DNA from 2 places in the Streptomyces sp. NPDC057445 genome. Region 1 is predicted to be linked to the other one. Evidence: riboswitches for the same ligand, from Rfam matches in the RefSeq annotation. Region 1 holds a riboswitch; the other holds the start of a gene.
The links. A riboswitch is a leader RNA that binds a small molecule or an ion and turns the genes downstream of it on or off. The one in region 1 is predicted to bind cyclic di-AMP.
Positions count from the first base shown of each region.

Region 2: linked by a shared signal. The riboswitch ahead of ACFU5O_RS24020 (C40 family peptidase) and the one ahead of ACFU5O_RS33860 (M23 family metallopeptidase) in region 1 are both predicted to bind cyclic di-AMP.

Region 1 covers NZ_JBHVDH010000028.1:14,181-20,702, reverse strand. The annotation lists gene ACFU5O_RS33870 (M16 family metallopeptidase) at 1-741, shown strand, start outside; gene ACFU5O_RS33865 (M16 family metallopeptidase) at 759-2,141, shown strand; cyclic di-AMP (ydaO/yuaA leader) riboswitch at 2,350-2,514, shown strand; gene ACFU5O_RS33860 (M23 family metallopeptidase) at 2,527-3,300, shown strand; gene ACFU5O_RS33855 (GntR family transcriptional regulator) at 3,486-4,169, shown strand; gene ACFU5O_RS33850 (HPr family phosphocarrier protein) at 4,349-4,630, opposite strand; gene ACFU5O_RS33845 (GNAT family N-acetyltransferase) at 4,828-6,522, shown strand, end outside.
Region 2 covers NZ_JBHVDH010000012.1:82,474-88,995, forward strand. The annotation lists gene ACFU5O_RS24010 (ATP-dependent Clp protease proteolytic subunit) at 42-677, shown strand; gene ACFU5O_RS24015 (hypothetical protein) at 683-991, shown strand; cyclic di-AMP (ydaO/yuaA leader) riboswitch at 1,354-1,509, shown strand; gene ACFU5O_RS24020 (C40 family peptidase) at 1,512-1,988, shown strand; gene ACFU5O_RS24025 (DUF6328 family protein) at 2,123-2,641, shown strand; gene ACFU5O_RS24030 (LysE family translocator) at 2,595-3,248, opposite strand; gene ACFU5O_RS24035 (LysR family transcriptional regulator) at 3,331-4,242, shown strand; gene ACFU5O_RS24040 (ATP-binding protein) at 4,279-4,737, opposite strand; gene ACFU5O_RS24045 (helix-turn-helix domain-containing protein) at 5,012-5,869, shown strand; gene ACFU5O_RS24050 (DUF397 domain-containing protein) at 5,883-6,101, shown strand; gene ACFU5O_RS24055 (8-amino-7-oxononanoate synthase) at 6,109-6,522, opposite strand, start outside.

The DNA of each region.
Region 1 (6,522 bases):
GCGGTGCTGTCGGTCGTCGGGGACATCGATCCGGAGCAGACCCTGGCCTGGATCGAGAAGTACTTCGGCTCCATCCCGACCCACGACGGCAAGCAGCCGCCGCGCGACGGTTCCCTGCCGGACATCATCGGCGAGCAGCTGCGCGAGGAGATCGTCGAGGAGGTGCCCGCCCGCGCCCTGATGGCCGCCTACCGGCTGCCGCACGATGGCACGCGCGAGTGCGACGCCGCCGACCTGGCGCTCACCGTCCTGGGCGGCGGAGAGTCGTCCCGGCTGCACAACCGACTGGTGCGCCACGACCGTACGGCCGTCGCCGCCGGCTTCGGCCTGCTGCGGCTCGCCGGGGCCCCCTCGCTCGGCTGGCTGGACGTGAAGACGTCCGGCGGGGTCGAGGTCCCCGACATCGAGGCTGCCGTCGACGACGAGCTGGAGCGGTTCGCCGCCGAGGGCCCCACGCCCGAGGAGATGGAGCGTGCCCAGGCCCAGCTGGAGCGCGAGTGGCTGGACCGGCTCGGCACGGTCGCGGGCCGAGCCGACGAACTGTGCCGGTACGCGGTGCTGTTCGGCGACCCGCAGCTGGCGTTCAGCGCCGTGTCGCGGGTCCTCGACGTCACCGCAGAAGAGGTGCAGGCCGTCGCCCAGGCCCGGCTGCGCCCGGACAACCGTGCGGTGCTGGTGTACGAGCCCGCCGGGGCCACAGAGGACGACGACGCAGAGGACACAGAGGGAGCCGCACAGTGACCGACGCTGCCGTGACCATGGACTTCCACCCGCAGCCGGGCCCCGGCGAGGCCAGGCCCTGGGCCTTCCCGGCCCCCGGCCGGGGCACCCTTGACAACGGACTGACCGTCCTGCGCTGCCACCGCCCCGGCCAGCAGGTCGTGGCCGTCGAGATCTTCCTCGACGCCCCGCTGGACGCCGAGCCCGAGGGGCTGGACGGCGTCGCCACGATCATGGCGCGGGCGCTCTCCGAGGGCACCGACAAGCACACGGCGGAGGAGTTCGCCGCCGAGCTGGAGAGGTGCGGCGCCACCCTCGACTCGCATGCCGACCACCCCGGCGTCCGTGTCTCCCTCGAAGTACCGGTCTCCCGTCTCCCCAAGGCACTCGGCCTGCTCGCAGAGGCCCTGCGGGCGCCGCTGTTCGCCGACAGCGAGGTCGAGCGGCTCGTACGGAACCGGCTGGACGAGATCCCGCACGAGACGGCGAACCCGGCCCGTCGCGCCGCCAAGGAGCTCTCCCGGCAGCTCTTCCCCGTCTCCTCCCGGATGTCCCGGCCCCGCCAGGGCAGCGAGGAGACGGTGGAGCGCATCGACTCCGCGGCCGTAAGAGCCTTCTACGAGGCGCATGTCCGTCCCGCCTCCGCGACCGCCGTGATCGTCGGCGACCTCACGGACGTCGATCTCGACGCCGTGCTCGCCGACACCCTCGGCGACTGGACCGGCGGCGCGGCCGAGCCCCGTCCCATGCCGCCGATCACCGCCGACGACACGGGCCGTGTCGTCATCGTCGACCGACCCGGCGCGGTGCAGACGCAGCTGCTCATCGGCCGCATCGGCCCGGACCGCCACGACAGCGTCTGGGCGGCCCAGGTTCTCGGCACGTACTGCCTCGGCGGCACCCTCACCTCCCGGCTGGACCGCGTCCTGCGGGAGGAGAAGGGCTACACCTACGGGGTCAGGGCCTTCGCCCAGGTGCTGCGGTCGGTCGCCCCGGCCGTCCCCGGAGGGGCCACGGGCGCGTCCACGATCGCCATCAGCGGCTCCGTCGACACCCCGCACACGGGCCCGGCCCTGGACGACCTCTGGAAGGTGCTGCGCACGCTCGCCGCGGAGGGTCTGACGGACGCCGAGCGCGATGTCGCCGTGCAGAACCTCGTGGGCGTGGCCCCGCTGAAGTACGAGACCGCGGCGTCGGTCGCGGGCACGCTGGCCGACCAGGTCGAGCAGGGTCTCCCGGACGACTTCCAGGCCCGGCTGTACGCGCGGCTGGCCGGGACCGGCACCGTCGAGGCGACGGCGGCGGTCGTCAACGCCTTCCCGGTGGACCGCCTCGTCACGGTCCTGGTGGGGGACGCCTCGCAGATCGAGGAGCCGGTCAAGGCTCTCGGCATCGGTGAAGTGACGGTTGTCACCGGCTGATTGACCGGCCATGGCCTGAAGTGACCCGGGAGGGCCCTGTTGACCGAGTGTCAACGGGGCCCTCCCGTATGTCCGCTTTGTTGGAGAGGCTGCCTGTCTGACCTGTGGCGTGCGCTACAAATACGCGTGTCTGTTTGGTGATTGAAAGATGGCCCGCTTAGCGTCATCTGCGCTGTCCGCCAGTTGCACCAGCCGCACCCGCGGCATCGGACAGCCATCGCCGAGTCCCCGTCGGGCGCGAGCCTGGGGAGCCGGGGACCCATGTGTCCCCTGGGGTGAATCGGACGCCTTCGTCCCGTTGCGGAGGGGCCCGTAGGAGACCTTCCTGCTCCGAACCCGTCAGCTAACCCGGTAGGCGAGAAGGAAGGAAAGGATCAGCCACTACATGGCGTTCACCCGTGCCACCGGGAAGCATCGTGGTCCGAGCCGGCTTTCGCGCAAGCGTGCCGGCATCGCGGGAGCCGCGGCCCTCGCCACCACCGGCGTCATCGGAACCCTTGCCTCCCCGGCGCTCGCCGCCGACACGGACACCGCGTCCTCCCTCGAGGACACCGGCCTGGGTCAGATCATCGCCGCCGACACCCTCGCCGAGCAGATCGACGCCCAGGCCGACGCCCAGCAGCGGGAGGCCGAGCTGATCGCCGCCCAGGCGAAGGCCGAGGCCGAGGCGAAGCGTAAGGCGGAAGCCCGGGCCAAGGCCGCCCACGAGGCCAAGGAGCGCGCCGCCCGTGCGGCCGAGCGCAAGCGGCTGCTCTCCTACACCCTTCCGGTCACCGGCTCGTACGTCAGCACCAGCTACCACGCCGGCGGCGCGCTCTGGTCCTCCGGCAGCCACACCGGCGTCGACTTCCACGCCGCGTCCGGCACCCCGGTCGTCGCCGTGGGCATGGGCACGGTCGTTGAGGCCGGCTGGGGCGGCGCCTACGGCAACAACATCGTGATCAAGATGAACGACGGCACGTACACCCAGTACGGCCATCTGTCGTCCATCGGTGTCTCGGTGGGCCAGCGGGTCACCCCGGGCCAGCAGATCGCCCTGTCCGGCTCGACCGGCAACTCGAGCGGCCCGCACCTCCACTTCGAGGCCCGTACGAGCCCCGACTACGGCTCCGACATCGACCCGGTCGCGTATCTGCGCGGCCACGGCGTCAAGGTCTGACGCCCCGCGTGCGGCGCGAAGGCCCCGGCCCGGTCCTCAGGACCGGCCGGGGCCTTCGGAATGTTCAGGCCAAAAGATATGCAGGTATTGCCGTACCCCATCGGAAATTGCGGCCCATTGCAATAGAGTCACCGAACAGACGTCGCTCGACTGGGTTTCGCGCGGATTAAAGGCGGAGGTTCGGTATGCGCATTCCTGCGCGCTCGGTATGCACGGCTATCCGCGACGACATCGTCTCCGGTGTCTTCGAGCGCGGCAGCCGGCTGGCCGAGGAGCAGTTGGCGCGCCGCTACGGTGTCTCACGCGTCCCTGTGCGCGAGGCGCTGCGCACCCTGGAGTCGGAGGGTTTCGTCGTCACCCGCCGGCACGCCGGCGCGTGCGTCGCCGAGCCCACCGAGCAGGAGGCGGCAGACCTCCTGGAGATCAGGATGCTGCTGGAGCCGCTGGGTGCGGCGCGGGCCGCGCAACGGCGCACGGAGGCCCATCTCAAAGTGCTGCGCGGCCTGGTCAGGCTGGGTCAGGAGCGGGCCCGCAGGGGCCAGGGCGAGGATCTGCGCTCGCTGGGAAGCTGGTTCCACGAGACCCTGGCCCAGGCCTCCGGCAGCCCCGGCCTCATCGCGCTGCTCACCCAGCTCCGGCACAAGATCGCCTGGATGTACGCGGTCGAGCAGCCCGCCCGGCCCGTGGAGGCCTGGGGCGAGCACGGTGCGATCGTGGACGCGGTGGCACGCGGCGACGCGGAACGGGCACGGGCGCTCACCGCGTTGCACGCGGAGCGGACGACGGGGGCGCACCGGCTGCGGACCGCGCTGCCGGAGGCCGTGAGGACTTCGCAACATACCGTAAACACGGCGAGCGTCCGCCATTAACAAAAGCGCCGTATACAAATAGCGACCGCTCGAAACAGCGGAGCCGTGGAACCAGTAATTACCGGTTCCACGGCTCCGTCGTGTGAATTGTCTTTCGACCGGGTTTCCGGGTTGCTTTCCGCCGGTTTCCCGATCCCCTTGTTTATGGGCGGGTTTCCGGTCCGGACGGGCTGTCCCGCTCAGACGGTCTCGGGAAGCTCCTCGAGGCCTTCGGCGACAAGCTTGGCCAGACGGTCGAGGGCGGCGTCGGCGCCGTCGGCGTCCGAAGCGAGCACGATCTCCTCGCCGCCCTCCGCGCCCAGACCGAGCACTGCGAGCATCGATGCGGCGTTGACGGGGTTGCCGTCGGCCTTGGCGATCGTCACGGGGATGCCGGAGGCCGTGGCGGCACGGACGAAGATGGAGGCGGGGCGGGCGTGGAGGCCCTCGGCCCAGCCGACATTGACGCGGCGCTCAGCCATGGTGATGCCCTTCGAGTCCTCAGTAGTTGTCTAGACCAGTCTCTCATGTGCGTGAGAGTGGTCGCGACCGGCCTTCCGTCCGTGTCCCGGCCGTCGGTCGCTCCCGGCGGCGGGCCCGTCCGGCTGCCCGGGGGTGCCCCCAGACTGCACCCGCGCTTCCGCCTTCGCGACCCGTGCCCGGGCCGTAGTCTTGGCCCATGCAGACCCCGTCGGACCACGCGTACCCCGACCACTGGGAAGCCGACGTGGTGCTGCGCGACGGTGGGACCGCGCGCATCAGGCCCATCACCACCGATGACGCGGACCGGCTCGTCAGCTTCTACGAGCAGGTCTCGGACGAGTCCAAGTACTACCGCTTCTTCGCCCCGTACCCCCGGCTCTCCGCGAAGGACGTGCACCGGTTCACCCACCACGACTACGTGGACCGGGTGGGCCTTGCGGCCACGGTGGGGGGCGAGTTCATCGCGACCGTGCGCTACGACCGGATCGATGCCACCGGAATGCCCGCTTCCGCACCCGCCGACGAGGCGGAGGTCGCGTTCCTGGTGCAGGACGCACACCAGGGGCGGGGTGTCGCCTCGGCGCTGCTCGAACACGTCACGGCCGTCGCGCGCGAGCGCGGCATCAGGCGGTTCGCGGCCGAGGTGCTGCCCGCGAACAGCAAGATGATCAAGGTCTTCACCGATGCCGGCTACACGCAGAAGCGCAGCTTCGAGGACGGGGCCGTCCGTCTGACGCTGGATCTCGAACCGACCGCCAAGTCGCTCGCGGTACAGCGCGCCCGGGAACAGCGCGCCGAGGCGAGGTCCGTGCAGCGACTGCTGGCGCCGGGGTCGGTAGCCGTGATCGGGGCGGGCCGGACGCCGGGAGGGGTGGGCCGCGCCGCCCTGGGCAACCTGCTGGCATCCGGCTACACCGGGCGGATCTACGCCGTGAACCGCGCCCTTGCCCCGGACGTGCGCTCCCTGGACGGCGTACCCGCCTTCCGCTCGGTCGCCGAGATCGGCGAGCCCGTCGACCTCGCGGTCGTGGCCGTTCCGGCCGAGCGCGTCCCGGAGGTCGTCGCCGACTGCGGCGAGCACGGGGTGCAAGGACTGGTCGTGCTGGCCGCGGGGTACGCCGAGAGCGGCGCCGGCGGACGGGAGCGGCAGCGCGAACTGGTGCGGCAGGCCCGCTCGTACGGGATGAGGATCATCGGGCCCAACGCCTTCGGGATCATCAACACCGCGGACACCGTCAGGCTGAACGCGTCGCTCGCCCCGGAGTCCCCCGCGCCCGGACGGACCGGCCTGTTCACCCAGTCCGGGGCGATCGGCATCGCCCTGCTCAGCGGGCTCCACCGGCGTGGCGCAGGGCTGTCCTCGTTCATCTCGTCCGGCAACCGGGCGGACGTGTCAGGGAACGACTTCCTTCAGTACTGGTACGAGGACCCGGACACCGACGTCGTTCTCCTGTATCTCGAATCGATCGGCAACCCGCGGAAGTTCACCCGCCTGGCACGGCGCACCGCGGCGGCCAAGCCGGTCGTGGTGGTACGGGGCGCCCGCCACAGCGGGAGCGCGCCGCCGGGACACGCGGTGCCCACGACACGGGTTCCGTACGCCACGGTCTCGGAGCTGCTCGCGCAGGCGGGGGTGATCCGCGTCGACACGGTCACGGAGCTCGTCGACGCGGGACTGCTGCTCGCCGGGCAGCCGCTGCCTGCGGGGCCGCGGGTGGCGATCCTCGGGAACTCCGAGTCGCTCGGGCTGCTCACGTACGACGCCTGTCTGACCGAGGGGCTGCGGCCGCTGCCCCCTCGCGACCTGACGACGGGCGCGACTCCTCAGGACTTCCGCGATGCGCTGGCGGAGGCGCTGAGGAACGACATGTGCGACGCGGTCGTTGTCAAT
Region 2 (6,522 bases), on a different contig from region 1:
ACAGAGGCTGCCGTGGCTCCGCACGAGGAGAGGTACACCAGATGGACCGTTCTTCCGCCCGATACGTCCTGCCGGAGCTCGCCGAGCACACCAGCTCCGGACTCCGCACGCTCGATCCCTACTCGAAGCTGCTGGAGGAGCGGATCATCTTCCTCGGCACACCGGTCGACGAGACATCGGCCAACGACGTCGTCGCCCAGTTCCTCTATCTCGAGTACGCCGCCCCCGACCAGGACATCAGCCTCTACATCAACTCCCCCGGCGGCCCCATCAGCGCGATGACGTCGATCTACGACACGATGCAGGTGGTGACCTGCGACGTGGCGACCACCTGTCTGGGCCAGGCCGCCTCCACGGCCGCGGTGCTCCTCGCGGCCGGTACGCCCGGCAAGCGCATGGCCCTGCCGGGCGCGCGGGTGGTCGTGCAGCAGCCCGCGCTGCACGAGCCCGTGCAGGGGCAGCCGACCGATCTGGACATCCAGGCGCGGGAGTTGCTGAGGCTGCGCGAGCAAGTCGCCGCCATGCTGGTGCGCCACACGGGCCGGAGCACAGAGCGCATCTGCGCCGACATCGAGCGGGACACCGTGTTCGATGCCGCCGCCGCCAAGGAGTACGGCCTCGTCGACCACATCATCAGGAGCCGCAAGTCGTCGGTCGCTTCGTACGGGGCCCGGTGAGCCCCGTGCTGCCCCCGGAGCTGCCGCCGCTCCCCGCACTGACGCGCGCCGAGAGCGAGTTCATCGACCGATATCTCGAAGTCGTCGACCAGCTGGGCCGTATCAACCCGGCCAGAGGCATCCACACGTACGGCGCTCTCCGCGCCGCGCAGGCACTCGCCGCGCGGGCGATCGCCCTCCGGGACGCCCTGGCGCTGATGCACGCGCGCGGAGAGAGCGAGCTGCACGCGCGCACACTGACCCGCGCGCTGCGGGTGCTGGACGGGGAGCGGAGGGCGGCGCGAATCACCGTTCCGCCCGAATCCGACAGTTGACTCGGCGTCCGTGAGGCCGCGCAGGACACTCCACGACACGGCACAGGCGTACGAGTGGGTGTCGCCCAACCGGTGGAGCGACGGCTCCGGCACAAGAGCCGTGCGAGTTGCGCAGTTTGATGAGCCATCCGGCGCAATGGGTTGTTCCGCCGCTGGTACGGCCCTCGTCGTGCGGCCACCCGGAGTCGGCCAAATGGTCCTATCCACCTGAATGGATGAGTGGTGAGGAGCCTCACAAAACGTCGTTTCAACTCGGAAATCCGGCAGCGCGTGCGTCAAGATCCCAGGGACGACAAGCCCCCGCCACCGCGGCGGGGCGGTCCGGGCGGACGCCGAGTCCTGCCGCCGCACCGGATGCCTGGTCGACATCAGTGCTTCGGCAGGAGTGGAGGACCCACGCAGTACGGCCCGGCCGCCGACACGGCCGGACCTTGGGGTGAAGCCGCTTGCGCGGCCGGGCATCTTCGTTGGCCCGAACCCGACAGGTCATCCTTCACAGGCGGCTGACGAAGGGTTGCGCATGACTGCGCAGACACACAGTCCGTCCCTGCTCTCGCGGACGGGTGCCGTCTCGGCCATCACTCTCGCCGCCGTCGGCGGCTCCCTGATCGTTCCGGGCGGCGCACCCGAGGCCCAGGCCGCCTCGGCTCACGCCTCGAAGGCCCTCAAGGTGGCCGCGTCGAAGAAGGGCGCCCCGTACCGGTACGGGGCCACGGGCCCCTACCGGTTCGACTGCTCCGGACTCACCCTCTACTCGTTCAAGAGGGCGGGCAAGCGCCTGCCGCGCACGGCACAGGGCCAGTACAACCGCACCCGCCACATCTCCGCATCCAGCCGGCAAGTGGGCGACCTGGTGTTCTTCCATCACCGCGGAAGCGTCTACCACGTAGGGATCTACGCGGGTCACGGAAAGATCTGGCACTCCCCCAAGACCGGATCCGTCGTGAAACTGAGCAAGATCTGGTCCAGGAGCGTCAAGTACGGGCGCGTGGGCTGACAGCCGGACGCGGTCGCCGGCGCGCCGGGCCCCGTCGGGGCACTCGCGCCGGCCCCACCGGGCCCGTAGCCGAAGGATCAGCCGACCGGCCCAATCGGGTGCATGTTCCGTCGAGAATGGGCTAATCGTCATATATGCCCGACGACCATGTCCGTGCCCCACGGGACGAATCCGAGCTGGAGCGGGCCGACCGCAATTTCGCCGAGCTGCTCCAGGAGCTGCGGGTCGTCCAGACCGGCGTACAGATCCTGTTCGCCTTTCTGCTGACCCTCGCGTTCACGGCCAGGTTCCCGTCACTCGACTCGTTCCAGCGCGGCACGTATGTGACGACGCTGATGCTGGCCGTGGTGGCCGCGGCGCTGTTCACCGCACCGGCGGCGGTGCACCGTGGCCTGTTCCGCAAGGGTGCCAAGAAGGAGATCGTCTCGGTCTCCTCCCGGCTGGCGGGCGTCGGCATGGCGGTGCTCGCCCTGGCGCTGACCTCGGCGGTGCTGCTCGTCGTCGATGTCGTGCACGGCACCCCCGAGGGAGTTGTCGCCGCCGCGGTGACCCTGATCGTCTGCGCCGGACTGTGGGGCGCACTGCCCTGGGCCCTCGGCCGGAGGATCACTGAGCGAGAGGAGCGGTCACCAGCGTCAGACCGAGGACGGTGAGAGCCCCGCCGCTGACACCCTCGACGGCACGCGCGGGGCGCGGCCGGCGCAGCCACCGACCCAGCCGGTCCACCAGCAACGCCACCAGCGGGAACCAGACGAGTGCGAGTACGACGACGATGGTGGCCAGCAGCAGGGTGCGGGGCAGCACAGCGGCGCCGTCCGGTACGAACTGCGGCAGCAGGCTGAGGAAGAGCACGGGCGCCTTGGGGTTGAGCACATTGGTCAGGAAACCCTGACGCAGACTGCGCACGGTCCCGGCGCCGGTCACAGGCTCCTCGCGCTCCGGCCCTGACGCCCGCTCCGGCCCTGACGCCGGCAGCGGCCCGAGCGCGCTGCGCAGCGCCTGGACACCGAGGTAAAGGATGTACGCACCGCCCGCGATCTCCAGCGTCCGGTAGAGCACCGGCACCGCCGCCAGCAACGCGGCGAGTCCGGCGACGGCGAGCGCGGTGTGGACGAGCAGCCCTCCGGCGACCCCCAGGGCCGCCGCGACACCGTCGGCGCGGGATCCCAGCGCCCTCCGTACGACGACGGCGAAGTCGGCGCCCGGCATGGCGACCATGCCCGCGGCGACCCCGATGAAGGCGATCAGCTGTGCGTCCATGGACCCAGCCTGGACCATGGGCGCCCTTAGTGTGTATTTGGAATCTTCTAGGTCTGCCTGAAGGAACGCTTAAGGGGCGCCCATGTACGACCCGACGAGGCTGGCGGCCCTGGTGGCGGTCGCCGAGGCCGGTTCGATCACCCGGGCCGCGACCCGGCTCGGCTTCACCCCGCCCGCGCTCTCGCAGCAGCTGGCCAAGCTGGAGCGGGAGGCGGGGGCGGCGCTGCTGGTGCGCCACCATCGCGGGGCGCGGCTGACGCCCGCCGGTGAGGTGCTGGCCGCACATGCCCGCCGGGTGCTGGACGAGATGGACCGGGCGCGCCATGAACTGGCACGGCTGGCCGGGCTGTCCGGCGGACGGCTGAGGGTCGGCACCTTCACCACGGCCGGCGTCCATCTGCTGCCACCGGTGCTCAGTTCCTTCCGGCGGAGCCATCCGGACGTGGAGCTGACGGTCGCCGAGTACGAACCGCCGGACGGGGTCGCGGCGGTCGCCTCGGGCGAGGTGGACCTGGCGCTGACGCATGCGTACGAGCCGGCCGAACCGTTCCCGCTGCCCGCCGGGGTCTGTCTGGAGCCCCTGCTGGTCGAGGAGTTGGTGCTCGTGACGGCGCCGGGTCAGCTGCTGGCGGGTGGCTCGGGACGGCTGAGGGTCGAAGAGCTGGCCGGTCGGCCGCTGATCAGCAGCGCTCCCTCTCATCCGTCGCGCAAGGGTGTGGAGGACGCACTGGCGAAGGCCGGTGCGACCCCGGCAGTGGTGTGCGAGTCGCCGGGCTACGCGCTGGTGTGCGCGCTGGTCAGCGCGGGCCTTGGGGTCGCCGTCGTACCGGAGATGGTGGCTTCGATGGCGTCCAGTCCGCTCGGGGTGCGCCATCTGGAGCCGCCGGCCTTCCGCCGCACAATCTCCGTGGCGCACCTCGGCGACGCGTCCGGCCCGGCGGCCCGCTCGCTGCGGGCGCTGCTGCGGGCCGGGTTCGCGCGGGCCGGCGGATAGGGTCGCGCCGCGCCGGGTCGCCGGGCCCCTGGTGCTTCAGTTCAAGTCCGGAACGGCCGCGGCTGCGGGCGCCGGAGCGGGCGTCCACGGCAGGGCGATCCGGACGGTCTTGCCACCGTCCGGGGTGGGGATCACGGACAGCCGGCCGCCGTGCTCGGCGGTGAGCCAGCGGATGATCACCATCCCCCGCCCGTTGTCCTGCTGAACGGCCGCGGGCAGCCGCTGCGGCCAGCGCGGATGGCTGTCGGTGACACCGATGCTGAGCCGCTCCTCGCGCTCCAGCCGGAGGTCGACGGTGAAGGTCGGCGACTGTCCGAAGGTGTGCTGTACGGCGTTGGTGGCCAGCTCCGAGACGATGAGCCGGACGGTGTCCGCCGTCTCCGCCTCTCCAGGCAGGCCCCATTCGGCGAGGACACCGGAGACGTATCTCCGCGCGGCGGAGACCGAAGCGGGATCGCTCGGCAGAGTGACGGATGCTTCCTGGTGATCTGCCATGGCGAGCTGTCCCTTTCCCACCAGGGCCGGATGACGACACGTGGCGGCACATAGCGGGTGATGCGCCGGAGCGGCCCCGGACTGCGCTGGCCCCCAGAGTGCCACCGTTGGTGCCACTGTCGGCGGCCATCCACCCAGATATGCATATATCTGTCGCTCAAAGCGGTGAACTCTGCTACGCGAGAACGGATTTGGGCGCACACTTGATGGCTGCGTCAGCGGTGGCCACGGTCCGCCGGGCGGCTCGCCGGACGGGCGGAAGGAGGCGGCAGACATGCGGCACGGTCCAGCGGTGCGCAGGCGCAAGCTCGGTGAGGAGTTGCGCAGGTTGCGCCTCGGCGTGGGCCTCACCAGCCGGGAGGCCGCCCGGCTGGTGGGGTGGCACCAGTCGAAGGTGAGCCGCATAGAGACCGCGGCGAGCGGGGTGAAACCGGCCGATGTGGTGCGGCTGCTGGACGCCTACGGGATCACGGATCCACGGCTGCGCGAGCTCCTCGGGACACTTGCGGGCTCCGCCGGAGGCGGCGGCACGGGCTGGTGGCACGCCTATCGCGGGGTGATCCCGCCCCAGTACCGGGATTTCATCAGTCTGGAGTCCCAGGCGGGCGCCGCCCGGACGCTGGAGACCTCGGTGGTGCCCGGCCTGCTGCAGACGCCGGACTACGCACGGGCGGTGACCCGTTCGGCGCTGGACGGCGTGTCCGCCGCGACCGTGGACTCACTGGTCGAGGTGCGGCTCACCCGTCAGGAAGTGCTGCATGCGGACCGTCCGCTCCGGTTCAGCGCGGTCCTCGACGAGGCGGTGCTGCGGCGTCAGGTGGGCGGCCCCCGGGTGATGCGCGCACAGCTGGCGCGGGTGCGGGAGATGGCCCAGTTGCCCCATGTCCGGCTGCAGGTGCTTCCCTTCTCCACGGGAGGTTATGCGGGCCTCACGGGACCTTTCGTTATTTTCTCATTTCCGACCACTTCTGATCTGGATGTTGTTGTTCTCGACCATCTGACGAGTAGCCTCTACCTGGAGCGCAAAGAAGACCTCGAGGCGTACGGCGCCGCTTTCCGCACCATGCAGGCTCATGCGCTCTCGCTCCAGGACTCGTTGGATCTCATCGCCGGGATCGGTGACGGCGCGTAGGGAAGGCACGTCCATGTCGGCTCACCACGCACGCATACGCACCCAGATCTGCACCCCGTGGCGGCGCAGCAGCCGCAGCGTGGGAATGAACAACTGCGTCGAGACGGCTCGTTGCGCCGACGGCGCGCTGGCCGTGCGCGACTCCAAGAACGTCCGGCGGCCGCCGCTGCGCTTCTCACCCCAGGCGTGGACCGGCTTCGTCCGCGGGCTGCGCGCCGCCGCGACCCGCTGACCGTCGCTCAGGGAGCAGTCGTCAGGACCACCGCGACGGCCTCCTCGACCTGCTGATCCGTGAGGTCGGCCCGCGCCGTCAGCCTGATCCGTGAGATTCCGTCGGGCACGGACGGCGGCCGGAAGCAGCCGACGGCCAGCCCCTCGGCCCGGCACTGCGCCGCCCACCCCACGGCGGCCTCCGGGGACGGCGCCCGCACGGAGACGACCGCGGCGTCCGGGCGGGCCGCGGTCAGCCCCGCGCCCGTCAGCCGCTCGTACAGCGTGGCGGCGACGGCCCGGGCGCGGTCCGCGACGGCCGGCTCGCCGCGCAGCAGCCGCAGGCTCGCCAGGGCCGCGCCCGCCGCCGCCGGGGCGAGGCCGGTGTCGAAGATGAACGTCCGTGCGGCGTTGATCAGATGGTCGACGACCCTGGCCGGACC